Regions from separate parts of the Leuconostoc sp. JNUCC 76 genome, predicted to be linked through region 2. Evidence: predicted binding sites of a transcription regulator. Region 2 holds the regulator's gene; each other region holds the start of a gene.
The links. The regulator LexA, encoded in region 2, represses DNA repair genes until DNA is damaged. The targets are predictions, from matches to a motif close to CNAACANNTGTTNG.
Positions count from the first base shown of each region.

Region 1: parE (DNA topoisomerase IV subunit B) is a predicted target of LexA. The motif match lies at 2,788-2,801, and genes of this name have one in related genera.
Region 3: JNUCC76_RS03210 (FtsK/SpoIIIE family DNA translocase) is a predicted target of LexA. The motif match lies at 8,200-8,213, and genes of this name have one in related genera.

Region 1 is NZ_CM132206.1:1,440,936-1,451,383, reverse strand. Features, by position in the region: gene JNUCC76_RS07350 (RelA/SpoT family protein) at 1-1,429, shown strand, start outside; gene dtd (D-aminoacyl-tRNA deacylase) at 1,590-2,039, shown strand; gene plsY (glycerol-3-phosphate 1-O-acyltransferase PlsY) at 2,033-2,647, opposite strand; gene parE (DNA topoisomerase IV subunit B) at 2,823-4,886, shown strand; gene parC (DNA topoisomerase IV subunit A) at 5,029-7,467, shown strand; gene JNUCC76_RS07325 (manganese-dependent inorganic pyrophosphatase) at 7,514-8,419, shown strand; gene rpmG (50S ribosomal protein L33) at 8,584-8,733, shown strand; gene rpsN (30S ribosomal protein S14) at 8,733-9,002, shown strand; gene rimP (ribosome maturation factor RimP) at 9,298-9,774, shown strand; gene nusA (transcription termination factor NusA) at 9,799-10,448, shown strand, end outside.
Region 2 is NZ_CM132206.1:1,285,948-1,296,395, reverse strand. Features, by position in the region: gene pyrC (dihydroorotase) at 1-692, shown strand, start outside; gene JNUCC76_RS06525 (carbamoyl phosphate synthase small subunit) at 689-1,774, shown strand; gene carB (carbamoyl-phosphate synthase large subunit) at 1,767-4,946, shown strand; gene pyrF (orotidine-5'-phosphate decarboxylase) at 4,991-5,686, shown strand; gene pyrE (orotate phosphoribosyltransferase) at 5,687-6,319, shown strand; gene lexA (transcriptional repressor LexA) at 6,359-6,997, opposite strand; gene JNUCC76_RS06500 (YneF family protein) at 7,246-7,482, shown strand; gene JNUCC76_RS06495 (lysophospholipid acyltransferase family protein) at 7,493-8,131, opposite strand; gene JNUCC76_RS06490 (tRNA1(Val) (adenine(37)-N6)-methyltransferase) at 8,191-8,955, shown strand; gene JNUCC76_RS06485 (GIY-YIG nuclease family protein) at 8,952-9,224, shown strand; gene rpsB (30S ribosomal protein S2) at 9,369-10,145, shown strand; gene tsf (translation elongation factor Ts) at 10,263-10,448, shown strand, end outside.
Region 3 is NZ_CM132206.1:606,760-617,207, reverse strand. Features, by position in the region: gene JNUCC76_RS03235 (fructosamine kinase family protein) at 1-227, opposite strand, end outside; gene JNUCC76_RS03230 (XRE family transcriptional regulator) at 411-956, opposite strand; gene JNUCC76_RS03225 (VTT domain-containing protein) at 994-1,668, opposite strand; gene JNUCC76_RS03220 (amino acid permease) at 1,791-3,164, opposite strand; gene thrS (threonine--tRNA ligase) at 3,281-5,248, opposite strand; T-box leader at 5,327-5,545, opposite strand; gene JNUCC76_RS03210 (FtsK/SpoIIIE family DNA translocase) at 5,778-8,144, opposite strand; tRNA gene JNUCC76_RS03205 (tRNA-Glu) at 8,300-8,371, opposite strand; gene JNUCC76_RS03200 (tRNA (cytidine(34)-2'-O)-methyltransferase) at 8,444-8,956, opposite strand; gene JNUCC76_RS03195 (AI-2E family transporter) at 8,953-10,107, opposite strand; gene JNUCC76_RS03190 (lactonase family protein) at 10,286-10,448, shown strand, end outside.

The DNA of each region.
Region 1 (10,448 bases), 150 kb from region 2:
CGTATTAACGAATTCGATTCCGGACACTTATGCTGTATTAGGAGCAATACATTCAAAATGGACACCGATTCCTGGCCGTTTTAAAGATTATATTGCTTTGCCAAAAGCGAACGGATATCAAAGCTTACATACTACAGTTATTGGTCCTGACGGACGTCCATTGGAAGTGCAAATTCGTACGCATCATATGCATGAAGTGGCTGAATATGGAGTGGCTGCACATTGGGCATATAAAAAAAATCGGGGCTCAAATAAAGAGGCAAATGTTGATGATAACAGTCAGCAAGCTTTAAATGTCATCCAAGGCATATTAGAACTGCAAGAAAATGCCAAAAATGCCGAAGACTTTATGGATGGTGTAACGGGAGATTTGTTTTCTGATCGTGTTTATGCGTTTACACCTCGTGGTGATGTGTTCGAACTGGCTAAAGGTGCTGGACCATTGGATATGGCGTTTTCAATCCATACAAATATCGGGATTAAAACAACGGGTGCAAAAATAAATGGTCGAATTGTACCACTGGATTATAAAATAAAAACTGGTGATATTATAGAAATTATCACTTCTGCTAATGCTAAACCAAGCCGTGACTGGTTAGAGATTGTTTCAACACGCCGAGCACGAAACAAAATTAAGCAGTATTTTAAGCAGTTGGATAGGGAAGACAACATCACAGCAGCACGTGAATTGTTATCAAAAAATTTGAGAGACAATAATTTCAATCCTTCTGATATTCTGACGCCAGAAAATATTCAAGAAACCGCAGATAAGATGCATTATCATACGCCAGATGATATGTTGGCAGCAATAGGCTTTGGCGATATTGCTGTACCTGGTGTGGTTAATAAATTAACCGAAAAAATACGTGAGGCTAATGAAGAAGCTGCTACAGCAGAATTGCAACGTGAAATGCTGGAGGAAGGCCACGAAATTACTCGTGACGAAACAGCTTTCACCAAACGACAAAAATCAACGGCTGATGACATTGTTATTGCAGGAGTGGATAATTTATTAGTACGTTTAGGTCGATGTTGTACGCCAGTTCCAGGAGACGATGTTAAAGGTTATATCACAAAAGGACGTGGTATTTCTGTTCATCGTGTGGGGTGCCCAAATATTCGAGCTGCTCAGCTTCAAGGACAACGTCTTGTGGATGTACAGTGGGAAGATGAAAATGGGTCAAAACCTAATTATGATGCTGATTTGACTGTGCATGGTGAAAATCGCGGTGGATTGCTAAACGATGTACTTCGTAGTGTTAATGGACGAACTCGCTATGTTAATTCTGTTAACGGTCATGTGACAAAAAACGGAATGGCGCAAGTTTCTCTATCAATTGGTGTCAAAAATTCAGAACAGCTGACAGCAATTATGGATTCTCTAAACAACCTACCAGCAGTATACGATGTGGAACGTACATTTCATTAAGATATGTCAAAATATATTGGTAAGCCTCAAGTGAAAAATTTTGAGGCTTTTTATGATAAAAATTGTGTTAAAAACTGAAAGACGTTTGAAAGTCCTTGATAGGATATCGTTTTTCACGTATGATGTTAGCAAATAAATGTATTTTTAGAATGGAGATAGCATGAAAGTTGTATTGCAACGCGTAAGCAAAGCTAGTGTTAAAATTGACGACCAAGTAAAAGGAGCAATTAACAAAGGATATTTATTGTTAGTTGGCGTTGCTGATGGTGACGAGCAAGTAGATATAGATTATTTAGTTCGGAAAATACATAATTTAAGAATTTTTGAAGATGAAAGTGGCCGCATGAATCTTAGTATCGAAGATGTTTCGGGTGCTATTTTATCTATCTCACAGTTTACGTTGTTTGCTGATACTAAAAAGGGAAATCGTCCAAGTTTTACCAAAGCAGGGGCACCAGAATTTGCGACTGTTTTGTATGACCAATTCAATGCGGCATTAAGAAAAAGTGGATTACAGGTTGAAACTGGAGAATTTGGAGCAGATATGCAAGTTAGCTTAACAAACGATGGACCGGTGACAATTTTATTTGACACAAAAAGCGCTCAATGAGCGCTTTTCTTGTGGTTATAATACCAGCCAAATGGTATAGTACTTTCTGTACCATTTCTGATTCGGGAAATATTTGTACGATGGCGGTAGAAAACAAAAATGGTCAATATGCTAGCAACTATCGTTAGTATCCAATCATGATAGTATAGTGATATTAGGACGGCACATGAGAAACTGATCATAGAGCTCAGAGATACCATTGAACTGATTGATAATAAAATAATGAAAATACTAATAATGATGATGAAGAATATGGGATTATATGCAAGTAATACACCAGCTGAGGTAGCAACTGCTTTACCACCTTTAAAGCCAATCCAGATAGAGAACGTGTGTCCCAGTATAGCACCAATACCCACTAACATTGGATTAATGCTACTATGGAATAATAAGGGAAGCAAACCTGCTGCCGTACCTTTAAGCATATCAAGTGCTAGCACAGTTATGCCAGCTCGAATACCTAAAACACGGAATGAATTGGTGGTACCAATGTTACCTGATCCCTCATCGCGAATATCTTTATGGTAAAATATTTTACCTACCCAAAATCCTGGTACCAGAGATCCAATCAAGTAAGAGAGTACAAACATTAATATAGTAGTAAACATAAAAACCCCTTTAATATAAAAGTAAGTACAAGTTTACCATATATTTAAGTAGTATATGGCATAACTTATTGAAAATAAAATATTGACACTTGTCAGAAACAAGATTTTCATCTATGATAAAATAGATTGACATTAGCGCACGAACACTGGTTCGTGTATCGAAGGATAGATTAATATGCCAGAAAAAAATCATTATGATTCAGATTCAATAAAAATTTTAGAAGGACTTGAGGCCGTTCGTAAACGTCCAGGAATGTATATCGGTTCAACAGATGGCCGTGGTTTGCACCACTTAGTCTATGAAATCGTTGACAATGCTGTCGATGAAGCGCTTGGTGGCTATGGAAATGAAATTCGCGTTACGATACATGATAACAACGCCATCACTGTACAAGACTTTGGTCGCGGGATGCCAATTGGTATGCATGAGTCTGGTAAACCTACACCAGAAGTTATTTTAACAGTTTTACATGCCGGCGGAAAGTTTGGGCAAGGTGGCTATGCGACTTCAGGTGGGTTACACGGTGTTGGCTCTTCTGTTGTTAATGCATTGTCGGAGAGTTTAACGGTAACCATTGTTCGCGAAGGTCATAAGTGGCAAGAAGAATTCGTGAATGGTGGTAATCCAGTTGGTACCTTACGAGATTTAGGTAAAACTAAGGAACCAACAGGGACAACGGTTACTTTCAAGCCAGATGCGACAATTTTTAGTGCTACAGTGTATAAATTTGATATTTTAGCAGAACGTTTGCGTGAATCGTCATTCTTGATGAGTGGTGTTAAATTTACGTTAACCGACGAAAGAGTTGATCCAATTCGTGTTGAAGAATATCATTATGAAAAAGGTCTTGAAGCATTTGTTGGTTTTCTGAACGAAGACAAAGAAACTATCGGACCAGTTATGACCTTTGAGGGTGAACAAGAGGGTATTGTTGTTGATGTTGCAGCGCAGTACAATGATGGTTACTCTGAAACACTTCTTTCATTTGTTAACAATGTCCGTACACAGGATGGTGGAACCCACGAAGTTGGTTTCCGAACTGCGTGGACAAAGGCTTTTAATGAATATGCACGAAAAGTGAACTTACTAAAAGATAAAGATAAAAACTTAGAAGGTACGGATGTCCGTGAAGGATTATCAGCTGTTATTTCATTGCGTGTTCCAGAACAGTTTTTGCAGTTTGAGGGACAGACAAAAGATAAATTAGGAACGCCAGAGGCACGTGGTATTGTTGACTCTGTTGTTAATGAAACTCTTGGACGCTTCTTAATGGAAAATGGTGACTTCGGACAAAATTTAATCCGTAAGGCACTTCGCGCTCGAGAAGCTCGAGAAGCCGCCCGTCGCGCTCGTGACGAAAGTCGCACTGGTAAAACTAAAGGGGCGAAAGATCGTTTGCTTTCCGGTAAGTTAGCACCTGCCCAGTCTAAAAATGCTGATAAAAATGAACTCTTTTTAGTCGAGGGTGATTCAGCTGGGGGCTCTGCAAAGCAAGGCCGTGACCGTAAATTCCAAGCCATTTTGCCACTACGTGGAAAAGTACTAAACACTGAAAAAGCTAAGTTAGCAGATATTTTAAAAAATGAAGAAATATCAACATTAATTTATGCTATTGGTGGCGGTGTTGGAACTGATTTTAAAGTTGAAGATGCGTCATTTAACAAAATTATTATTATGACAGATGCCGATGATGATGGCGCGCACATTCAAACCTTACTACTAACATTCTTTTATAAGTACATGCGGCCATTAATTGAAGCTGGACGTGTCTACATAGCCTTACCACCATTATACCGCGTCAAGTACTCTTCCAAGAAAATGGAAGACCAATTTGCTTGGACTAATGCTGAGTTAGAATCAATTACGAGTCAGAGTGATGCGCGTTATGAATTAACACGTTTCAAGGGACTTGGTGAGATGAATGCGCCATTGTTATGGGAAACAACAATGGACCCTGAATCAAGAACATTAATACGTGTTAAAATTGATGACGCTGTGTTAGCTGAAAAACGTGTCACTACGTTGATGGGTGATAAAGTTGATCCGCGACGTGAATGGATTGAAGCCAATGTTCACTTTACATTGGATGAAGCCGGGTCAATTCTGGACACAGTTGATGGGGATGACACAAAGTCTAGTCATGTTTTTGAAAAAGCGCGCAATCATGAAACAGGTACAAAGTTTAAAGAACAAAAAAGTGTACCAGTCATTAAGACTTGGCAGAATGGTGACGATTGATTTCACTTGTCACTAGATAAAAACAGCTAACCATTCAAATTATGGTTAGGTTATTACTTAATATTTAAAATTAAACTTTTTATGACATTTATTTGTAATTAGTAATTTTATAGATGTTTTAATCAAGGAGAACCGCACTTAGATGGCAGATCGTATAACCGAACTCTCACTTGAAGCAGTGATGGGGGAGCGCTTTGGGCGCTATTCAAAATATATAATTCAAGAACGTGCTTTGCCAGACATTCGAGACGGATTGAAGCCAGTGCAACGGCGTATTTTGTTTGCAATGGATCAGGATGGAAACACCTATGACCATCCATATCGTAAATCAGCAAAATCTGTTGGTAACGTAATGGGTAATTTTCATCCGCATGGTGATTCATCAATTTATGAAGCCATGGTGCGTTTATCGCAGGATTGGAAAGTTCGTGAGCCACTGATAGACATGAACGGTAATAATGGTTCAGTGGACAATGATCCTGCTGCAGCAATGCGTTATACTGAAGCGCGATTATCTAAAATTGCTGGTGAAATGATGGCTGATTTGGGGCAAGAAACTGTGGATATGGTTTTGAACTTTGATGACACAACTTATGAGCCAACAGTTTTACCTTCCCGTATCCCTAGTCTTTTTATTAACGGTGCAACTGGTATTTCGGCGGGATATGCAACAGAGATTCCGCCCCATAATTTGAAAGAAATCAATTCCGCATTAATTTATTTACTTGATCATCCAGCCGCTACTTTATCGCAATTAATGCGTTATGTAAAAGGCCCTGATTTTCCGACTGGTGGTATTGTTCAGGGACTTGATGGTATAAAAAAAGCGTACAAAACAGGACGCGGTAAAATCGTTGTGCGTGCTAAGACAGAAATATCTGATCTTCGCGCTGGCAAGAAAAAAATTGAAATTACTGAGCTGCCTTATGAGGTTGTTAAGTCAAATTTGGTATCAAAAATTGACGCCATCCGATTAAATAAAGAGGTGACCGGCATTTCAGAAGTCCGCGATGAATCCGATCGCGAAGGGATGTCTATTGTTATTGAATTATCTAAAGAAGCAAATGCCAATGGTATTTTAACTTATTTGTTCAAAAAAACTGATTTGCAGATATCTTATAACTTCAATATGGTTGCTATTCATGATCAACGACCAGTACACGTTGGCTTGAAGGCTGGTTTAGAAGCTTTCCTTTCGTTCCGAAGAGAGGTTGTATTAAAGCGATCAGCATATGAATTGGCCAAAGCCCAAGCACGGCAACATATTGTTGAAGGCTTAATCCGTATGCTTTCTATATTGGATGAAGTGGTTGCTACCATTCGAGCGTCTAAGAATCGTAAAGACGCTACGCAAAACTTAATTAATCGTTTTGAGTTTACACAAGCACAAGCTGAAGCCATTGTCACGTTGCAATTGTATCGATTGACCAACACAGATGTGACGCAATTAGAAGAAGAGTTCTCCCAGTTGAATGATAAAATTAATCGTTTGAACCAAATTATTCACGAAGAGTCAGCATTGAAAGATGTTATTCGCGAAGAAATTAAGGCAATTACTAAGGCCTATTCTTCACCACGCCGCAGTGTTATTGAAGCAGAAGTTGAGAATTTGGTAATTGATACAGCAGTAACGATTGCTGAAGAAGATGTTCAAGTGTTAGTGTCACGTAATGGTTACTATAAGCGTGCATCTTTGCGTTCCTTTAAAGCTTCGGATAATGAAAATGGTCTGGCAGAAGATGATTTAGTTGTTTTCCAAGGAACCCTAAACACCACAAATCATTTGTTTATGTTTACCAATAAGGGAAATGTGATTTATCGACCGGTTCATGAATTACCTGATACAAAATGGAAAGATACTGGGGAACATTTTTCACAGCAACTATCGAACTGGGATAAAGACGAGGTTGTGATTAAAGCTATTGCTGTTGATAATCTCGAACAAGGTGGCGCATTTACAATAGTTTCAAATGACGGATTTATTAAACAAACTACTTTAGTAGATATAGTTCCCAAAGCTTATAAAAAGAAATCTTCGATGGCCATTAAGCTCAAAAAAGATATGAGCTACGTTGTTAATGTTGCGTATTTCCAAAAAGTTGAGCGCCAAAATGTGCTCTTATTGTCCCATAACGGTGTTGGTTTACGATACGCGATAAAAGAGGTGCCAGAAATTGGTTCCCGTACCGCTGGAGTCAAGGCAATGGATTTACGCGATGATGACACGATTAAAGCTGCCTTGTTTATTACCGATGATAAACAAAGTGTTGCTATTGTTGCTGAAAATGGCGCATTTAAGTATATGCCAGTATCGTTAATTAACCACTCAAAACGTGGTAATAAAGGTGTTCTCGTTTTCACACAAAAGAAAACTGTAGCTTATAAAGTTGCCACAGCGACAATATTTGATAGCAATGTGAAAGCACTTTCTATTTTGACCAAGCGTTATCAAATTCAAGAATTACAATTAAGTGATTATCATGAATCACAACGTATTGGCAATGGACAATACGTCGTTGACATCGATAAAAATGGCGAACCGTGGATTATAAAACCGCTAACAATTTCTGAGACAAAATGATTATTTTTTGTTAAAATAAAAATATAAAATGCTAGGAGATAAACTAATGGCTAAGACTTTAGTTTTTGGGCACAAGAACCCAGATACAGATACAATCGCATCAGCAATCGCTGCAAGTTATTTATTGAACCAACAAGGTCAAGATACAGAAGCAGTCGCGCAAGGTGAGCCCAACGCTGAAACGCAATTCGCGTTAGATTACTTTAAAGTTAAGCCGCTTCGTGTAATTTCTGAGGCCGATACGGAAACAGTTGTTTTAGTTGACCATAATGAAGCTGCACAATCAGTTGATAATTTAGCTGACGTTACCGTGGAAAACATTTATGATCATCATAAGTTTGCGTTCACAAATTCTACACCCCTGTATATCACTGCTAAGCCATGGGGCTCTGTAGCAACTATTTTGTACTACGAATTCAAACAAGCAAACATTGTTATTCCTGCAGAAATTGCCGGACTATTAGCTTCAGCAATTATATCTGACACATTATTGCTCAAGAGCCCAACAACGACATCATACGACCAACCCGCTTTGGAAGCCTTAGCTAAGATTGCCGGACTTGAAGATTATGCTGTCTATGGTTTGGATTTGTTGAAAGCTGGAACAGATTTGTCATCACGCACTGATAAAGAATTAATTGATGGTGATGCAAAGTCATTTGAAATGGGTGGGCATCAATTCCGGATTGGTCAAGTCAACACTGTTGATATTGATGAAGTATTATCTCGTCAGGCAGGAATTGAAGCAGCAATTGCAGAGGAAGGTTATGAAGACTTTTTATTTGTGATTACTGATATCTTGAATTCAAACTCTAAGGGCTTGTACATTGGAGATGCTGCTTCATCAATTGAAGCAGCATTTGATCAAAAACTTGACAATAATGTAATCGATCTTCCTGGTGTTGTTTCTAGAAAGAAGCAAGTAGTTCCACCATTAGAAAACCAACTCTAAAAAATTCATCCCAAATTAATTTAATTCAAATTATAAATTTTGGGGGATAAAATGTTGATAAATTTATTCATAGACCTTTACACTGGTAATTGGTTCATGTATAATAGATATTTGTATTGACAAGCAAATAAAAATTTTAAGAAAAACACTAAGGAGCAAGGATTATGCGTATCCACGTCGTTCTAGGAAATGATGAAACTGGTGAGCGTATCTACTTGACGTCTAAAAATCGTCGTAATACGCCAGACCGCCTTGAGTTAAAGAAGTACTCACCAAAACTTCGCAAAGTAGTAACATTTAAGGAGATTAAGTAATGGCAAAGAAGTCAAAGATTGCTAAGGCACAAAAGCGTGAAGCTTTAGTTGCAAAGTACGCTGACAAGCGTGCAGCATTGAAGGCTGCGGGTGACTATATTGGATTGGCAGCTTTGCCAAAGGATTCATCTCCAGTACGCGTTCATAACCGCGATTGGATCGATGGCCGTCCACACGCTTACATGCGTGAATTTGGAATGTCACGTTTGAACTTCCGTCAATTAGCACACAAGGGTCAAATTCCTGGTGTTCGTAAGGCTTCTTGGTAAAAGAAACCAGTAACTTCTTTCTAATTCCTTCATTCGAAGGTTTAGTATAAAAAAGCCCCAGCTTGCGGGCTTTTTTATATTGTCGACGTATGTGTGCTGTAATTTGCACTATTTTAATAAATAGGGTACAATAAATATAGTTAATTTACATAGCAATTGTAAATGGGCGGGTCACTTGGAAAAGCGGCCGGCTCATTTTTTATGGGATTAGCACGCTTATTGTCAATATAAGATGGTGTTAACGCTATATTAGTAAACGTAATTGACAAAACTATTCATCGAAAGGGGAAAATAAATGGCAAACAAAACCGAACAGACAATTGTTGACTTGATTTCGCCAATCATTGAAGCACATAATGATTTACTGTGGGATTTAACGTTTACCAAAGAAGGTGGACAAAAAGTTTTACGAATTTTGCTGGATAAACCTGATCATCAATTTATTACGATGAATGATTTGACACTATTCACGCAAGAAGTTAATGAGTTGTTAGATACCGTGGATCCAGATCCAATACCTGAAGCCTATGTTTTAGATATTTCATCACCAGGCGCTGATCGACCATTAAAGGAATTATGGCATTTTGAGTGGGCTAAAGAGGCCAATGAAAATATTTTAGTATCCTTGTTTGTTGCCAAAGAAGGCCAAAAAAAGTGGCAAGGAAAAATTGCTGATCTAAACAAAGATGGCTTGACGCTGACGACAACTAATGGACGTTTGCCATTAACCTTTGACGAAATAGCTAAAGCAATACTGGATGTCCAGTTTTAAATCGTTAAAAATGGAGAAAATCAAATGAGTAAAGAATTAGTGGAAGCACTTAATGCTCTTGAATCAGAACGAGGAATTGATCGTTTAGTTGTTGTCGAAGCACTTGAAGACGCATTGAAAGCCGCCTACAAGAAGCAATACAATACCGCTGATAATGTCGAAGCAACATTCGACGATAAAAAGGGCAACATTAGTATTAAACAAGTAAAGCATGTTGTTTTAGATGATGATCTTGAAGATGAAGAAATAGAGATTTCTTTATCCGATGCATTGGCAATCAATCGAGCATATGAAGCAGGAGATGAGATTCGCTTTGATGTTACACCAAAAGATTTTGGTCGTATGGCGGCACAAGCTGCAAAGCAAGTAATTGTGCAAAAAATGCGTGAAGCTGGACGACAAGCTATTTATAACAAGTTTTCAGATTATGAAGATGAAATTATAACAGGTGAAGTTGACCGACAAGATGCACGATTCCTATATGTGAACTTGCCTGGTAATCAAGAAGCTGTCATGGCACCAAATGATCAAATGCCAAACGAGCGTTATCATATGGGGGATCGTATCAAGGTCTTGGTTAACAAAGTTGAAAACAATGCCAAAGGACCACAAGTCTTTGTATCGCGAACAGCAGCTGATTTGGTTAAACGATTGTTTGAACAAGAAGTGCCAGA
Region 2 (10,448 bases):
AATTAGAATTACCAGGAATTACAGGATTGGCGGAAAGTTCACAACTTGCTCGAGATTTGGTACTAGCTAAAGTTACTGGCGTTCATTATCATGTTGCGCATATTTCAACTAAGGAATCGGTTGAATTGGTGCGAATTGCTAAACATGAAGGTGTTCATGTTACTGCAGAGGTTTCTCCGCATCACTTATTATTATCAGAAGAAGATATCAATTCTGATAATGCAATGTTCAAAATGAATCCACCACTACGAACTCAGAGAGATCGTGAAGCAGTTATTGCTGGATTGTTGGATGGAACCATCGATATGGTTGCTACTGATCATGCGCCACATGGAAAAGAAGAGAAACAGAAGTCTTTCCGAGAGGCACCATTTGGCATTACCGGAATCGAAACGAGTTTCCAACTGCTTTATACTTATTTGGTTAAAAATGGTGTGATGACTCTAGAAACTTTGCTTGAGCGAATGGTCTCTGCTCCAGTCAGTGCGTTCCAATTGCAGGCGCCCACTAATATCGAAGAAGGTGCGCGAGCAGACCTCGCTCTGTTTGATCTAGAGAATAACTATGTAATAGATACCGAGAGCTTTGAATCGATGGGAAAAAACTCACCATTTATTGGATGGGAAGTGTATGGAAAAACACTGGCCACATGGGTTGACGGTGAAATTGTATATAAGGATAACGTAAAATGAAAAAACGCTACTTATTATTAGAAAATGGATCAGTATATGAAGGGGAAGCTTTTGGTGCTGATGTTGATATTATGGCAGAGTTAGTTTTTAATACTGGTATGTCCGGCTATCAAGAGTCGATTACAGATTTATCATACCGAGGTGAAATTATTGTATTTACTTACCCACTAATCGGTAATTACGGGGTTAACCGTGATGACTTTGAAAGTTTGCGCCCAGCTGCATCTGCGGTTGTAGTGCACGAAATTGCTCGACGACCAAGTAATTGGCGCAAAATGATGAGTTTGCCAGAATGGGCAGAAAAAACTGGAATGCCTGGCATAACGGGCATTGATACACGTGCTTTAACAAAAGAGTTACGTAATCAGGGTTCCATGAAAGCAGCGCTTGTTGATGAAATAACGGATGAAGTCATTGCGAGACTAAAAGCATTTGAAACATCAAAAACAATGGTTGCAGATGCAACAACAAAGACACAGTATCAGAACCCAACTGATGGTGTATCGATTGCGCTTATTGATTTTGGACTGAAAAATTCAATTCTTCGCTCGCTTGCCAAGCGCGGTGTTAACGTGATGGTATTTCCTGCTAATGTGGATGCAGAAACAGTCTTGGCAGCGAACCCTGACGGTATCTTACTGTCGAATGGACCTGGTGATCCCAAAGATGTAAATTATGCAATTCCAACAATTCAGAAGCTACAAAAGCATTTGCCACTAATGGGCATTTGCTTGGGACATCAACTGTTCGCAATCGCTAATGGCGCAGAAACTTACAAAATGAAATTTGGTCATCGTGGCTTTAATCATGCCGTGCGCACGATTTCCAAAGCAAGATTAGACTTTACGTCACAAAATCACGGTTATGCAGTAGAACGAGCAAGCTTAGAGAAAACTAATCTAGTTGTGACACACGAAGAAATTAATGATCAGACTGTTGAAGGTGTTCGTCTAAAAGGCTACAATGCTTTCTCTGTTCAATTCCACCCAGATGCAGCACCTGGTCCACACGATGCTGAGTATTTATTTGATGAATTTTTGGATATGATATCTGATTCAAAGAAGGAGATTACAAATGCCTAAACGTCAAGACATTAGTAAAATATTAGTGATTGGTTCTGGACCAATTGTTATCGGTCAAGCAGCCGAATTTGATTATTCTGGCACACAAGCTGCGCTCTCTTTAAAGGAAGAAGGGTATCATGTTATTTTAGTAAATTCTAATCCGGCAACGATTATGACTGACGCTGAAATTGCTGACAAGGTATACATTGAGCCTTTGTCAATTGACTTCATTGAACGTATTTTACGTAAAGAGCGTCCAGATGCTATTTTGCCAACGCTAGGTGGTCAAACTGGATTAAATATGGCTAAAGACCTTTCCGAAGCGGGAATTTTGGATGAACTCAATATCGAGTTACTTGGAACTAAGCTATCAGCAATCGAAGAGGCCGAAGATCGTGAAGAATTTAAAGCCTTGATGGAACGTTTGAATGAGCCTATTCCAGAGTCCATTATTGCAACTACTTTAGAAGAATCACTTAATTTTGCTGACACACATGGTTACCCAGTAATTGTTCGTCCAGCCTACACTTTAGGTGGTACCGGCGGAGGTATTGCTCAAACGCATAAAGAACTTTCGGAAATTACGGCTAATGGATTAGAACTTTCTCCAGTAACACAAGTGTTGATTGAACGTTCGATTGCAGGTTATAAAGAGATTGAATTTGAAGTAATGCGTGACGCTAATGACAACGCATTGGTTGTTGCTTCAATGGAAAACTTTGACCCAGTTGGTATTCATACTGGAGACTCGATTGTGACTGCTCCAGTTCAAACACTGTCTGATCGTGAAGTTCAAATGATGCGTGATGCTGCATTGAAAATTATTCGTGCTTTGAAAATTGAGGGTGGTGTCAATATTCAAATGGCACTCGATCCTGATTCATATCGATATTATATTATTGAAGTCAACCCACGTGTCAGTCGGTCTTCTGCGTTAGCTTCAAAAGCGACTGGATATCCGATTGCCAAAATGGCTGCAAAAATTGCCGTTGGTTTAACACTTGATGAGATTATCAATCCAGTAACAGGTACTACAAAGGCAGAGTTTGAACCAGCATTAGATTATGTTGTATTTAAAATTCCACGCTGGCCATTTGACAAATTTTCAACAGCTGATCGTCGCCTAGGCACACAAATGAAGGCAACTGGTGAAGTGATGGCTATCGGCCGCAATATGGAAGAAGCTATGTTAAAGGCTGTTCGCTCACTGGAAATTGGAGCTGTTGGTTTAGATGATATAACCTATAAGGATCTTTCAGAGGACGAACTGTTAGCAGCATTAATGCCCGCTCGAGATGATCGTTTGTTTATGATTGCTGATTTATTGCGCCGAGGTGTTTCGATTGAAACTATTCATGATAAAACACTAATCGATGAATTTTTCTTGGATAAAGTATTGCATGTTATCGAAATTGAACAAGATCTTGCCAATCATGTTGGAGATATTGATCAGTTGCAATATGCTAAAAAGAATGGCTTTGCTGACGAAACAATTGCTAAAATCTGGAGCAAGACAGTTGCTGATATTAGAAAACTGCGCAAAGATAAAAAAATTAAACCAGTTTACAAAATGGTTGATACTGTTGCAGCAGAATTTGAATCGGCAACACCGTATTATTATGCAACCTATGAACAGGAAAATGAATCGATTATTAGTACAAAAAAATCGGTACTTGTACTAGGTTCTGGACCGATTCGCATCGGGCAAGGTGTTGAATTTGATTATGCAACTGTTCATGCTGTTAAGGCTATTCAACGGGCTGGATATGAAGCGATTATTATGAATTCAAATCCAGAAACCGTTTCAACGGATTTCTCTATCTCAGATAAATTGTATTTTGAACCACTTACCTTGGAAGATGTTCTCAATGTAATTGATCTAGAGAATCCGGTCGGTGTAGTTGTTCAATTCGGCGGACAAACTGCAATTAATTTAGCTCAACCTTTGATAGACAATGGTGTAAACATTTTGGGAACCTCTGTAGAGGATCTAAATCGTGCCGAAGATCGTGAAGCATTTGATCAGGTCATAAAAGAACTTGCTTTACCACAACCTGTTGGTAAAACAGCAACCACAGTAGACGGTGCATTAGCAGCTGCACAATCTATTGGATATCCCGTATTGATTCGTCCTTCATATGTTTTGGGTGGTCGAGCAATGGAAATTGTTTCTTCTGACGATGAACTCCAGGACTACATGCAGCGTGCGGTCAAGGTTTCAAATGATCATCCGGTATTGATTGATTCGTACTTAGTGGGACAAGAAGCAGAAGTAGACGTTTTGTCAGATGGTGAGACAGCTGTAATCCCAGGTATTATGGAACATATTGAACGGGCAGGGGTCCACTCAGGAGATTCCATGTCAGTTTATCCACCACAATACTTGTCACAAAAGGTTCAAGATGAAATGGTGCAAGCCTCTATTAATTTGGCTAAAGCTATGAATACAATAGGATTGATGAACGTGCAGTTTGTTATCCATGAAAATACTGCATATGTTATCGAAGTAAATCCACGTGCATCACGTACAGTACCTTTCATATCGAAAGTCACGCATCTTCCGCTCGCTCAATTAGCAACAAGAGTTATGTTAGGTGAAAAATTGTCGGAAATGGGATTTGAGACGGGACTTGTTCCTAACGATGATATGGTGCACGTTAAAGCACCAATATTCTCGTTCACAAAGTTGCCCGACGTTGATTCTTTGCTCGGCCCAGAAATGAAGTCTACTGGTGAAGTCATGGGGTCAGATATTAACCTATCCAAGGCGTTGTATAAGGCCTTTATTGCTTCTAACATCAAAGTACCACGTTACGGCAATGTCTTGTTCACAGTTGCTGATGATGACAAAGAAGAGGCGCTCGAATTAGCAAAGAGATTCAATGATTTGGGATTTGCTTTGTTTGCAACTGCCGGTACGGGTGCTTACTTGTCAGACAATGACTTGCCTGTGGAAGTACTCGATAAAATTTCGGAATCAGATAATAATGCAGTTGCAGCACTGCGTCAACAAAAAGTACAGGTTGTTATTAACACAACTCAAGCAGATGACCGTGCTGAAAGCGATGGCCGTTTGATTAGAAATGCTGCAATTGAAAATGCCGTGCCTTTGTTTACTGCCTTAGACACAGTTAGTGCCTTCTTAGAAGTATTAGAGTCGCGCAGTTTTACAGTGAAAGAAATGCACTAAACTTTTTCAAATAAGCTTCGGCTTATGTACATAGGAGGATCATAATGACAGAACAGCCAGTCTTTATTGCTTTGGACTTTCCCGATGCAACCACTACTTGCAAATTTTTGGAGCCTTTTTCAGATCTAGTGGAACAGCCAGCATTGAAAATCGGTATGGAGCTTTTTTATCGTACGGGACCAGAGTTCATCACAGAACTACGTGCATTGGGCTATACGATTTTCTTAGATTTAAAACTTTACGATATTCCAAATACTGTTGGTCGTGCAGTCGCTAATATATCAAAACTAGATGTACAATATTTAACTTTGCATGCAGCTGGAGGGAAAAGAATGTTGGAAGCAGCTGTTGCCAATAAGAGTGACGCATTAAAATTACTTGCAGTGACGCAGCTAACTTCTTTTTCTGAAGCTGAGGTACAAGAGATACAATTAACCACAGCAACTATTGAAGAAAGTGTTGCACATTTGGCTAAGCTTGCTTACTCGGCGGGCATAGACGGGACAATTAGTTCACCTTTGGAGGCTAGTTTAATCAAGTCACACACGAATGACCGATTTTTACGTATTACACCTGGTATTCGTTTAGCTGGTGACGCAGCTGGAGATCAAGTGCGTGTGACTACGCCAGCGGAAGCCAAGAAGTTGAATTCAACTGGATTAGTTGTTGGTCGATCAATTACACAATCAACTAACCCAGTAGCTGCATATCAACGTGTTGTCAATGAATGGAGAAAATAAATGACAGACTATAAACAACAAGTAGCTAATGATTTACTTGAAATTGGTGCCGTAAAATTTTCACCAGAAGAACCTTTCACGTGGGCATCGGGTATAAAGAGTCCAATCTATACAGATAATCGGATGACCATTGGTTTCCCTTCGGTACGTCAAAATATTTATAAGGGGTTGTCTGAATTAATAAAAAAAGAGTATGGTGACGTTGAAATTATTGGTGGCGTGGCTACTGCAGGTATTCCTCATTCAGCTTGGGTAGCTGAAGAATTAAATAAGCCAATGATCTATGTACGTTCAAAACCTAAAGATCACGGGGCAGGTCGTCAAACAGAAGGCGCCTTGGTAAAAAATCGTAAAGTCGTTCTGATTGATGATTTGATATCAACAGGGGGGTCTGTGTTGGCTGCAGTAAATGCGGTACGTAATGAGGGAGCAAGTGTACTTGGCGTTGTTTCTATATTCTCTTATGAATTGCCAGCTGGTCAAAAAAACTTTGATGAAGCAGGACTAACATTTAACTCACTAACAACATACTCACAACTCATTGAAACAGCTGTAAAGCGTGGAGATCTCGATAAATCACAAGTGGAAACCTTACAAAACTGGAAGAAAAATCCAAATTCTTGGCAAGCATAATAAAAAGGCTCATCAGAGATGAGCCTTTTTACTTGGTTTTTAATAAATAGCGTCGCGATATAGTCCGATAACTTTTCCTAAAATAGAGACTTTTTGCAAGATAATTGGTGCCATGCTGTTATTTTCAGGTTGTAAGCGATAATGATCGGCTTCACGGAAAAACCGCTTAACTGTCGCTTCATTGCTATCATTCATAGCGACAACAACATCACCATTATCAGCATTCTCTTGCTTACGTACGATAACTTTGTCCCCATCTAGGATGCCAATGTTAATCATTGAATCACCATGGACATTAAGCATGAATAAATCACCATCAAATTGCATTAAATTATCTGGAATAGGGAAAAATTCGGTTGCTTCTTCTTCCACTGCCAAAATTGGTGTGCCCGCTGTAACCATTCCAAGTACCGGAATTTTTCCGGGTGTTGTTGAAATGCCAAGCATCTCTAAACCAATATCGGTTACTTCAATCGCGCGAGCTCTTGGTTTAGAAGCATCTTTTAAAAGATAACCTTTTTTTACCAGACGTTCGATGTGACCGTGAATAGTTGAAGAAGAAGATAATCCAACAGCTTCACCAATTTCTCGGACAGTTGGTGGGTAACCATTTTCTGATTGTGCTTCATGAATAAATCGAAGCACTTGAATTTGTTTGCTTTCTTGTGTAATTGCCATGATGGGTTTCCTACTTGTTAAATTTACTATCATTAGTATAACGGAAAAACACGAACAAATCAAACGTTTGTTCGTTATTTTTGTCAAAATTCAACCTAATATTAAATAAATAATAAAAATTTGTGTTATTTATTTTTGTAACGAACAAAACGGTTCATATTGAAAACGTTAACTCTGCAAGTTATTATAGCACGCCTTTGCTGGCTGTGCTATAATAACTATCAGACATTTTAGTAAGGAGAATATGCATGATTAGCACATGGCTAGCAATTTTGATTGCAGTGTTAACTTTAGTTATTGGTTTGGTCGGTGGCTTTTTCTTGGCACGTAATTCAATGAAGAATTATCTTGCAAAAAACCCACCTATTTCAGAAGAAATGATGAAATCAATGATGATGTCAATGGGACAAAAACCATCTCAAAAGAAATTGAACCAAATGATGGCTCAAATGAAGCAACAAAGTGCCAACTCACAAAAAAAATAAGCCGAGTGGCTTATTTTTTTTCTAAACGTTTAGGATCTATATATTTCCAAGAAGGATCAACTTCGACATCGAGTTCATCAAAAGCTGTTTGCATCATCTCAGTATACTTGGCGATGTTTTCTTTATTTAAACGATCTTTTCTATCAATAACAATTGGTTCTCCGAAATTAACTGTGGTATTATTACGTTTAAAAAGATGGCTGAACTTAACAGGGCCTTGATAGACAGCTGGTACGATAGTTTTTCCAGCCATTCGTGCAATTAAAATGGAACCTGATTTTAAATCATCACTGTGTCTAGAACCAGAAGGAAACATTATTAAAGAGCGATTGCCATCTTTTAATTCGCGTACAGGAATTTTGATGACGCTTGGGCCAACATTTTCACGATCAACTGGGAATGCGCCGGCTGATTTAATTAACCATGCAAGTGGCTTGAATTTAAATAACTCAATTTTTGCCATGAAAATAAAGTGTTTTGGGTAGGCCGCCACGGCATACCATACTGGATCCCACCAAGTGCGGTGTGGGCCAACTAGCACATAGTTATCGTTTTGGGGTATTCTGTCGCGATTCATGTATTTAATGCGGCCAGTAACTGCCCATATTAAAGCAACAGCAATGCCGCGTAAAAAATCATAGAATTTCATATTTATTTACCTCATAAATTAATCATTTCAATTTTACAGATAAACAGAGAGAAACGCAAATGACACAACCAGTTCTTAAAGCAAATGAACGTATCGATGGCCTTCCATCACAAAACATTAATATTATCCAGAATCCAGACATGTTTTCCTATTCCTTAGATGCAATCTTATTAGCACATTTTGCTGATGTAAAGGGAAAAGGTAAAGGGCTATCTGTAGATTTGGGATCAGGTACTGGCGCAGTTGGCCTTTTTTACGCCCCAAAAGTGTCTGGGGAAATCAAGTTAGTCGAGATACAACCAGAACTAGCTGAAATGGCACAACGTAGCATTGAGCTGAACAATTTACATGAACGTGTTTCAGTCATTCAAGCTGACATGAAAGATATATTTAATGAAATTCAACCTGGATCTGTTGAAACTGTTCTGACTAATCCACCTTATTTCCCATTAAATGAAACTACTAAGACTAATGTTGATAAACATTATGAAATTGCGCGCCACGAGTTGATGATTAACCTACCTGAGTTGGCTCAAATTACCAATAAACTCCTGAAAAATAATGGCAAGGTCTATATGGTACACCGGCCGGAAAGACTAGCAGATATATTCGCAGCATTTGCTGCACGAAAGCTCATGATTAAAAGAGTCCAATTTGTTTATGGAAAGGCGAACCGCGAAGCCAATATGGTTTTAATAGAAGCCATTAAATCTGGCCGACCAGGTGGCGTGCGCATTATGCCGCCCCTCATCGCCTATACTGATAACAATGACTATACCTCAGAGGTTCACGACATCCTCTATGGTAAAGCGTGGCATGAATGAAGTATTATTATTTTTATGTGCTATATACAGCAGATGGTTATTTTTATGGTGGATTCACGGATAACGTACAACGTCGTTTAGCGACACATGAGTCCGGTAAAGGGGCTAAGTTTACTCGGGTAAAAGCGCGACATCCATTAAAGCTGATTTATTATGAAGAATTCCAGACAAAGAGCGAAGCGTTAAAAGCAGAGGCAAATTTTAAGAAATTAACACGAATTAACAAGGAACAGTACTTATTGGCACATCACGTGGTCAAAATTTGGTAATATGCTTGTCAAGGAACCAAAAATAATGTAAAATGAAATATGTTGTGAAAGCAGCAAATACACACGATAAATGAGAACACGTAGGTGCAGAAATGTCAGCGTGAACAACGAATTTGTCGGCGGAAAAACCTAGGAGGCCATAACATGGCAGTTATTTCAATGAAAGAGCTCCTCGAAGCAGGAGTACACTTCGGTCACCAAACACGTCGTTGGGACCCAAAGATGGATGAATATATCTTTACAGAACGTAATGGTATTCACATCATCGACTTACAAAAGACAGTTAAGTTAGTTGATGAAGCTTATAACTTTATTCGTAACGCTTCTACTGATGGAGCTAACGTATTATTCGTTGGTACGAAGAAGCAAGCTTCTGATGCGATTGCTGAAGAAGCAACACGTGCTGGTCAATACTACATCAACCATCGTTGGTTGGGTGGTACATTGACAAACTGGAACACTATTAAGACACGCATCCAACGTTTGAAGGATTTGCAAACAATGGCCGAAGACGGCACATTTGAGCAACTACCTAAAAAAGAAGTTGTTTTGTTGAACAAGCAACGTGAAAAGTTGGAAAAGTTCTTAGGTGGTATTCAAGATATGCCTGGCTTGCCAGATGTATTGTTTGTTGTTGATCCCAAGAAGGAAGAAATTGCCGTCAAGGAAGCAAACATGTTGAATATCCCAGTTGTAGCTATGATCGATACAAATGCTAATCCAGATGTAGTCGATGTTAAGATTCCTGCTAACGATGATGCTATTCGTGCTGTGCGTTTGATCACATCAAAGATTGCCGATGCTGTTATTGAAGGTCGTCAAGGCCAAGATTCAGCACCTGAAGATGCATTCGTTGAAGGTGACGAAAACACTGAATCAATCGAAGAAATTGCTAACATCGTTGAAGAAGGCAATAACTAATTAATTTTATTCTATAAATACCGTTCCTAGCGGACCTGTTCGGGACGCGGAATGGTATTTTAATATGTTATAATAAAAACACACAAACACATTAAACTATTTTAGAGGAGCACTATAATGGCAATTACTGCTGCACAGGTAAAGGAACTACGTGACAAGACATCTGTTGGAATGATGGATGCTAAAAAAGCATTGGTTGAAGCTGATGGCGACCTAGACAAGGCAATTGATTTATTGCGTGAAAAAGGTATGGCAAAGGCTGCAAAAAAGGGTGATCGTGTCGCTGCCGAAGGCATGACAGCT
Region 3 (10,448 bases), 680 kb from region 2:
CCCTGCGCTAAAATGGCTGGCACAGTCACCACTTCCCCCAAAGCCTTTAAACCAGCAACCTCATGATCAAAAAAACTTGCTTGAGCATTTTGTTGAATCTTTAAAAAATAGCGCTTGTTGTTCGAATAGATTGAAAACGCCTCGTTAATGTCACCACCACGTACCTTTTCTAAGTCGTATGGTTTTTCAAGTCCCAAACGAGTAACAAAATCATTGCCTAAATCCATATTATCCTCCAAAATTTATTATCGGAACAAAAAAACACAATTTCCATTACGAAAACTGTGTTTTTGACAAAATAATACCCTTATTATCGACAAATTTATTCAATTGTCCCACAAGTATTAACATCTAATTGTAGTGTATCATAATATTATACAGACGTCACTACTTTGTGTACTTCTCTACTGTTAGCTGATGACTGGTAAATTGGCTGCAATTAAATCGTTAGTTATATCTACAAATCTTTCATCGTTCAAACGTAACAACCGCCAATCGTATTCCCTATCATTATCAAACTCATCAATATATGGTTCAAACTCACCTTCAGTTTGTAAAATAAGATAGCCTGCAAAAGCATCCGAAAATTCGTTTTCACTTTTGACAACACGCACCAATTGATTATTAGAAAAAAATCCGACGGCTAACTGATCATTGTTCCACTGCCCTTCAAAGGCCCACTTTAAAGTAATCCAATCTGAAAGTGTTATTCCTAGATTCAATAGATAATCCACAGATAAACGAATGTGAATTGGATGCTTACTGGATTGGGAGTCGATTCCTTGAGCATCCAATTGAGAAGAGAAGATACCACTTAATGCCTCAAAATCACTCACACTAGGTACTTTTTCTTCGTTTTGCCATGCTTCAACAGTTTCAACTTCAACATCTAGTGCATCAGCAATCTCTAATGTTGAAATTTTAGTTAATTCTTGTAGTTTTTTTAAGTTATTCATAGTTATAATTATACAGAAAAACCGCCATGAATGGCGGTTATTTCGATATTATTTTTTTCTGTTTTTTTGCAATCATCGCTGAACGAACAACACCAATAATCGTTGGCATTAATGTTACCAACGCAATACCCAAAATAATTACAGAAAAATGTGCTTTAACAAATGGAATATTTCCGAACATATAACCAGCACCGGTTGCAATTAAACTCCAAGAAAACGCAGCAATCACACTATTACGTAAGAAGTGCTTGTATGGAAATTGACTGATGCCAGCCACAAACGGTACAAATGTGCGAACAATCGGCATGTATCGCCCAATGATTATTGCCGCAGCACCACGCTTTTCAAAGAAAGCCTCAGCTTCTTTGATATGTTGTTCTTTAATGAAACGGCCAAAGAAACGGTGATGCAAGATTTTATAACCACCTGTACGACCAATCCAAAAATTGACTGAGTCACCAATAACAGCTGCTAAGAAGAATACAATCATAAATACCCAATGATTAAGTCCGGCATTTAGCCCAGCAGGCGTAGCAGCAACTGCTCCTGCAGCAAACAATAGTGAATCTCCAGGTAGAAACGGCATAATCACACTACCAGTTTCAATGAAAATTACCGCAAATAAAATCAAGTACGTCCATAAACCGAACGCTTGCACAAGATTACCAATATGGACATCAATGTGCAAAATAAAATCAATTAGAAATGACATAAAATTCCCCTAAAGTACGAATAGTAATATTTTACCACACATGTAAGCTTGTCATATTAAAATATAACTTTTCATATCTATTGCGATTTTAACTGCCTTCTAACCAGAAAAATTACAGTAACTTACTTATTTAACGCCTGTTTTGGTTGTCTCATTGAAATACAGCCAAACACGACCATCCAAATAGTAGCACCAATTGCTGGTAGACGAGATTCTGGATTAAAGAAGAGCGTAACAAATACAAAACTGAAAAACAGAATTGCCAATGGCACTAATGTCTTAGGTGCTATAACAAGAAAACCATCAGGCATGTAACTATCTGACTTACGATATTTCATATATGCCATCAAAATCAACACATAAATCATTAAAAATAAATCAGTTGAAGCACTTGTTACAAAACTGAATGCGTTTGTAATTGAAGGTATAACTGAAATCAATGCAGAGAAAGCAACCATCACTGCTGTTAACAATACAGCATTGATTGGTAATTGAGTTTTAGAAATTTTTCTAAATGGTTGTAAAAATTTAGCTTTTGATTGAAATGAAAGTGCATAAAAATTACGACTTGCACTAAACAAAACTGAGTTCAAAGCTGATGCAGCACTCGTCAACACAACAAAATTAATTAATGCTGCTGCCCACTTAACACCTGCTAATTCAAAAACCATAACAAATGGGCTTTGATTTGCAGGAATTTTTTGCCATGGATAGATTGTCATAATAATAAACAAGGCACCAAGATAAAAGAATAAAATTCGCCAAGGTATCTGATTAATTGCTTTAGGTAAAACTGAACGTGGATTTTCTGTTTCTGCTGTTGTCATTCCGATAAATTCCATACCGACAAAGGCAAACATCACCATTTGAAAGGCATTAATAAAATTACCAACACCATTAGGGAAAAATTCAAAATGATTCCAAACATTACTAAATGCAACAGTTCCTACTGGGGTTTTAAATCCAGTTATTGCCATCATAATCCCAGTAACAATTAGTGCTAAAATAGCAACGATTTTAATCATAGCAAACCAAAACTCAGTTTCACCATAAAGTGCTACAGCAATCAAATTTACGCATGTCAATAAAATCAACATCACTATCTGGATTAACCAACTTGGGAGGCTTGGTAGCCAAAATTGGATATACTTCGCGACAGCGGTTAGTTCAGCCATTCCCATAAATACGACGGTTAACCAGTACGACCATCGGGCAAAAAAGCCGGCACGGTTTCCCAAAAACTTGGTAATAAATGTAATAAATGTATGTTGGCTCGGATCAGCATAAAGCAATTCACCTATAGCACGCATCACAACAAACATGAACATTCCAATAACTAAATAAACCAACAGAATAGACGGTCCAGCATAATGAATAGAGTTTCCTGCACCCATGAATAGACCAGTACCAATCGTACCACCAATGGCTATTAACTGAACGTGTCGATTTTGTAAACCTCGTTTGGGAAGATTACTGTCGCCTTTTGAATCGGACATAATATTAAAAATTTTCCTTTCCTATTGCAAAGCACCCTTCGATAATCTCAGGGTGCTTTGCTTTGTACAAATATACCTACAAATGGTATAGTATAATTTCTTTTAACAAGCTATTTTTATTTTGCTGGTTCGGATTCACGTGAATAATTGGCAACATCAGATAAAATCAAGTTTTGGAATTCATTAAATGACATTGTAATTGTTTTTGCTTCACCATATTTACGAACTGTAACTGTATCAGTATCCACTTCTGAATCACCAAGAACCAAAGTATATGGTATTTTATTTGTCTGTGCTTCACGAATGAGGTAGCCCATCTTAGCATCTTTTGTTTCAACATTAGCGCGTAATCCCGCATCTTGCAATTTCTGTTGGACATTATTTGCATAATCTCCGTGAGCACCTAAATTAACAGGAATAATCTGCACTTGTAAAGGAGACAACCATGTTGGGAATGCACCCTTGTACATCTCAATTAAGTAAGCTGTGAAACGTTCCATCGTACCAACAATACCACGATGTAACATCACTGGACGATGATTATCAAGCCCATCACGACCAATATATTTCAAATCAAATCGTTCTGGCAACAAAAAGTCTAATTGAATCGTAGATAATGTTTCTTCATTACCTAAGGCTGTCTTTGTTTGAACGTCTAACTTTGGACCATAAAAGGCAGCTTCACCTTCAGCCTCGAAATAATCAAGACCAAGATCGTCCATTGCTGTTTTCAATTGCTTTTGTGACTTTTCCCACATTTCATCATCATCAAAATACTTTTCTGTATTTTTGGGATCACGATAAGACAGACGGAAACGATAATCTTTAATGTTGAAGTCACGATAAACGCCCATCATCATTGTCAAGATAGACTTAAACTCTTCTTCTAACTTTTCTGGTTCAACGAACGTATGGCCATCATTCAACGTCATCTCACGAACACGTGATAGCCCTGTCAAAGCACCAGACTTTTCATAACGATGCATCATTCCCAATTCAGCAATACGCATTGGTAATTCACGGTATGAACGTGGCTTATGATTAAATACCATGATATGTGATGGGCAATTCATTGGACGTAATTCCAAAAATTCGCCATCCCCCATATCCATTGGTGGAAACATATCTTCACGATAATGCTCCCAGTGACCAGATGTCTTATATAAGTTCAAATTAGACAATACTGGTGTGTAAACGTGCTGGTAACCATTTGACAGCTCTTTATCTGTAATATATCTTTCAACTTGGCGACGGATTGTTGCACCATTTGGCAGCCAAACTGGTAATCCTGAACCAACTTCTTGACTAGTAAAGAATAAATCAAGATCTCGTCCAATGACACGATGATCACGTTCCTTGGCTTCTTCACGACGAGCAATTTCTGCTTCAACGTCAGCTGCTTTCCAAAAGGCTGTTCCATATACTCGTTGCATCATTGGGTTGCTTGAATTTCCACGCCAGTAAGCACCAGCCACTGAAGTAAGCTTGAAATGCTTAATCCAACCTGTTGAGGGCACCAGACCACCCTTATCAAGTTCAATATGATCTCCTTGAACAGCAATTGTAATCTTTTCATCGGCTGGTAAATCGTTGACTAACTCAACTTTATATGGATCATCAGCAAACATTTCTAATGCTTCATCACGTGTGATTTCACGAGAAAGAATAGGTAGATCTTCTTTCACAATTTTGTGCATCATCGCCTCGATTTCAGGGAAATCTTCGATTGATACTTGATTACCAGCCCCATTATCCGTGTCGTAATAGAAGCCATTTTCAATAAAAGGACCAACTCCAAAATGAATGTTAGCAAATTTTGGAATTCGCTTTAATGCTTGTGCTAATAAATGAGATGCTGAGTGACGAAGTAGATCTAATGCTTCGCTATCTGATGTAGTGATTAGTTGAAAATCGCCACTTTCAGTAATAACATCATTCATACCAATATATGAACCATTTATTTTTCCTGACACTGACTTCTTTGCCAATGACTTTGAAATACTTGCAGCAACCTCAATTGGTTTGATGCCCTCATCAAACTTCTTAACAGCGCCGTCTGGAAATGTAAGACTGATTTCTGCCATATTATTTTCCTTTCAAATTCCATCCCAATTTTTTACATTAATAAAACAAAAAACGTCTCTTTAGATCCTTATTCGATCTAAAGGGACGTTTTACCGCGGTACCACCCAAGTTTAAAAACAGGAAAAATTCCTATTTCTCTCAAATGATATATAACGGTATCACCCGGGTAACTTTTCATTTAAAAATACTAAATCACCACTCAAAGGTAGTCTCTTATGTGTGCACTGCCCATTTTCACCAAACATGAGCTCTCTTTAAGTGCATAACATTCGAGTTGTCCTTATCAATGTTTCTGAGAAACATCATAACATTTTTTTTGCTGCGTTGCAATTATTTTTTTAAATCTGCCAATACAATCTTTAGCGCTTCTAATGCCTCGGCATCATGATCTAAAATACCATTATCAAAAACATTTTGTAGCGCAGCAATTTGATTTTTTGTAAGTGCCATTTTTATTATTCTCCTATTTGCTTAATCATTTAATTATACTCAAAAAATATAATCATACTACTGAGTTTGAAACTAATGCTAACTTTCTATTCCAGAACTACCATCTGAAATATTGACGTGTCTTGGCCGTGATCCGTCTGCTGGACCAATGTAACCGCCCGATTCCAAATCATCAATTAATCGTGCGGCTCGATTATAACCAATCCTGAAGCGACGTTGTAACAGTGATGTTGAGGCTTTTTGTTGTTCAATAACAAATTGCAAAGCTTCTTGGAATAACTCATCATCACTATTTCCATCAGCATTTTCGGAGTTATCTTGAGCAATTTCTTCATCTGTAACAGTCATTGCATCGGAATACTGAACCTCTTGTTGCGATTTAACAAATTCAACAATATTAGTCACATCAGTATTACTAATAAATGCACCTTGAACACGTTGTGTCGGCTTACCGGGCGGTGCAAAAATCATATCCCCTTTTCCGAGTAGCTTCTCAGCACCATTACTGTCTAGGATAGTACGTGAATCAATTCCAGAGGCTGTTCTAAAAGCAATTCTACCAGGAATATTACTTTTTATAGTACCGTTAATCACTTTAACATCTGGTCGCTGTGTGGCCAAAATCATGTGAATACCGGCTGCACGAGCTTTAGCACCAAGGCGCGCGATAGAAACTTCAATTTCATTGCCCACCGTACTCATTAAGTCAGCGAATTCATCTACAATGGCGACAATATATGGCATTGGTTGCATAATTGGTTGATCTGTTTCCTTGGCTTCAGCGTTCTGCTTTTCAACCGCCGCATTGTATTCACCAATATTACGTTTTCCAAATTGAGCTAAAAGCTTGTAGCGATTTTCCATCTCGTCAACAACTTTTTGCAAAGACTTCGCTGCTTTGCGTGGCTCCGAAACAACTGGTGTCAACAGGTGTGGGATCCCATTATAAATAGATAGCTCAACAACCTTTGGATCAACCATCATTAATTTAACTTCATTAGGTTTTGCACGCAAAAGGATAGATACAATAATACCATTAAGCCCTACTGATTTTCCAGATCCAGTCGATCCAGCAATAAGCAAATGAGGCATAGCCGATAAGTCTGCCATGATAATATTTCCTGTTACATCTCGGCCAAGTGGCACATTAAGCGGATTATCATCAAATGGCGCATTCTCAATCATGTCCCGGAATCCAACAGTTGCCTGAGTATCATTAGGAACCTCTATACCAACATAGGGTTTACCGGGGATTGGCGCCTCAATTCGTATTGATTTTGCAGCTAATGCCAATGCTAAATCATCCGATAGATTAGCAATTCGATTCACCTTAACGCCTTGCCCTGGTTTTAACTCATATTGCGTTACCGTAGGTCCTAATGAAACACTGGTCACTTCCGCCTCAACACCAAAGCTTTGTAGCGTATCATGAACAAGACGTGATTTGTCAGTTAAACCTTTAAACTCTTTTGTTTGGTCTGTAGGCGCTAATTGCGTCAATAGGTCAGCAGTTGGTAACTGGTAATCCGGATTTTCTTTTTCCAACATATTTGTAGAAACTTCGCTATCACTAACAGAAGTCTTCTCGGCTTGTTTTTTGGGTGACTTTTTTGTTGGTTGGGGTGCTATAGGACCATTCCATTTAATTTCAGGTTCATTGAAATTCTCTTGAGCACTTGGTTCATTGACATCTTTTTCTATTTTAGGGACAGCATCTGACGACAAGCTATTATCTTGGCTCACACCTAATGGATCATCTCCATAATCAGTAATATCTTTCTTGTGTCGATCACGTTTGAAAAACGATTGTCGGGTTGGCTTTTCGTTAGCTCGTTTTTCCTGAATATAGGTAACTCCTTCATGAGCTTTTTCAACGCCTTGCTGAACAATGTCACGAGCCGGAATACGGAAAAAGATTGCAATACCACTGAATAATAAGATTACTGTTACAATCCACGTGCCAATGCTAGACATTAACATAAACAGTAAATGATACAATGCCGCACCGATTATACCACCGCCAACTGGTGTGTTTGCTGATTGATTGACAAAATCTTGACTAATTAACCGCACCACTTCGCCAACGTATCCATCTGCATTTTTTAGTGTGTATTCAAAAAATAACAATGATGAAATTGTCTCAACAGCAATAAACATCATAAAGGCACCGACCCAAAAATGAGTTGCTATTTTGGGTGTTTTTCGAGTAATAAAATAGTATCCTAAAAATAATGTCATAGGTATTAAAATCACAAGATACATGTTTCCAAAGAAAAAACGGAAAATATCAGCGATAAATACCCCTAATATACCAAGCTTAAATATCCCTAGTATACCTAAAACAATACCACCCAAAAAACATAGGTTTTGAACTAAAGGGTTCTTTTTTTTACTATTTTTACCACGTGTTGTACGCCGTCTTTGTGTAGTCTTTCTTGTCGCCAAAGTTCCACCTCTTAGTCAGTTCATTCTAACACTTTATTTTATCATTTTTAAAACACGAACAAACGTTCACATCGAATTCTTAAGCTTTGCTTAACTCTATTTCAAAAATTTAATTTTTAAACACAAAAAAACGCAACCAGAGTTGCGCTTTTTAGTAGCTCGTGAGAGAATCGAACTCTCGATTCCGCCGTGAAAGGGCAGCGTCTTAGCCACTTGACCAACGAGCCATGGTCAATAGTTGTTCGTTGTAACGAAACAACTATATTAGTTTATCAGGGAAATTTATATCTGTCAACCGTTTATTTCAGTTTATCTTGCTCATATGTGTGAGTTGTTTCTAAATTTGAAAAAGATTGCTGGCGCAATGCTTCATAAAGTACAATTGCGACAGTATTCGATAAATTCAACGAACGAACATGTGAATCATCTTGTGGGATACGAATAGCTTTCTCTGGATTTTGACGCATAAATACTTCTGGTAGCCCTGTGGTTTCTTTCCCAAACAAGAAGTAGTTGTCAGTATCATCTTGTGCGTAATTAGGCTGTGTGTAGTCTTGATTAGCAAATTTGGAAACCAAGTATAAGTTGTCTTTTTCTGTTAAAGTGTCTAGAAAATCAGGTAAGCTTGGGTGTTTCACCAACTTTACATGATCCCAATAATCTAACCCAGCACGTTTAACGTGTTTGTCATCCAGTTCAAACCCCAACGGTTCTATTAAATGTAAAACTGCATCTGTCCCAGCAGTCGTACGAGCAATATTCCCCGTATTAGCAGGCATTAAAGGTTCAAATAAAACAATGTGATTCGTCATTTTTCAGCTACTTCCTCTACTTCAAATAAATCTGAGTTTGCACGCCACCAATCATAGATGTGCGTAACAAATACTTTAGCTACTGCATACGATGGCACCGCCAACACAATACCTAATACACCAAAAATATGTCCGCTGCTCAATAACACAACGATAACAGTAACAGGGTGAATTGATAACGCCTCCCCGAGAATTTTTGGTGAAATAACGTGTGCTTCAATTGGTTGTTCAAAAGCTAGCACGATAATAGCTAATATTAGCATTTTTGGACCACCAGCAATCAGCGCTACTATGAAAACTGGTACTTGCGCAATAATTGATCCAACATACGGGATTAAGTTAAAGAAACCTGCCATCAGCGCTAATAATATGCCGTACGGTAAACCAATAACGGTATACCCTATGGAAAACATAATCATTACAGCGAGTGCAACGCCAAGTTGTCCACGAATATATTGAGCGATTTGCTTACTAATTTCTGTTAATAAATAGCGTACTGATAATTGTGAGTTATTTGGAAACTTACTAGAAACAAATGACGAAAATTTGTGTCCATCTAACAGCATATAATAAAGAATAAACGGTGTTGAAACAATTGTCACACCAATTGATGTAAGGATTGATGCAAATGAACTGATACCTGCAACCCCGCTCGTCAAATACTTTTTGCTCCAATCTAATACATTCTGATTAAGATCAGAATTCGTATGATTCAAATAATCTCTGATAAATTTAAATTGTTCACTGGCAAAAGTCTCATTAATAAAAGCTTCGCTGGTTTTCCAGTAATTTGGCCAGTTATCGATAAATTGAATGACTTGATTGCGCAATACCATGACAATAGCAGCAATGGCTACTCCAATGATAGCTAATAAGACAATCAAGACCACACCAATCGATAAATTTCTTGGTAAATGCACGTATTTTTCCAGAAGACCGACAATCGGGCTCAGCAAATAATACAACACACCGCTTATTATTATTGGTGCACCGACGGCTGTAAATAATGCACGAATTGGTTCAAACAAAAAACGTACTTGCCAAGCCAAAAAAATGATTAGCAAAACTAATAAAATTACAATCAGACCATTTAACAAGTCATTGCCAGAAAACCAACGACTATACCATGACTGTTGCTCTGGTTTTTTCATAAAAACTCCCCTTCTCATGCTATACAATTGTAATTATTTTACCATAGAATTATGAATGGCTGTTACTTTGCAATATTTTTACGATGATGTGATAATTAACTAAGGCTAAAAATTCTATTTGTGTAAATGCTTACATACAAGTATAATTAAAACAGACATTCAAAGGAGCTACTATATAATGGCAGTCTATAAAATTCTATTTGGTACGTATACAAAGCACGTTTCAAAAGGTATATATGAAGCTGAGCTTGATACAGAAAAAAAATTATTACAAAACTCCACATTCGTTGGTGGTTTGACAAATCCAACTTATTTGGCAATATCAAAAGCCAACAAAGTCT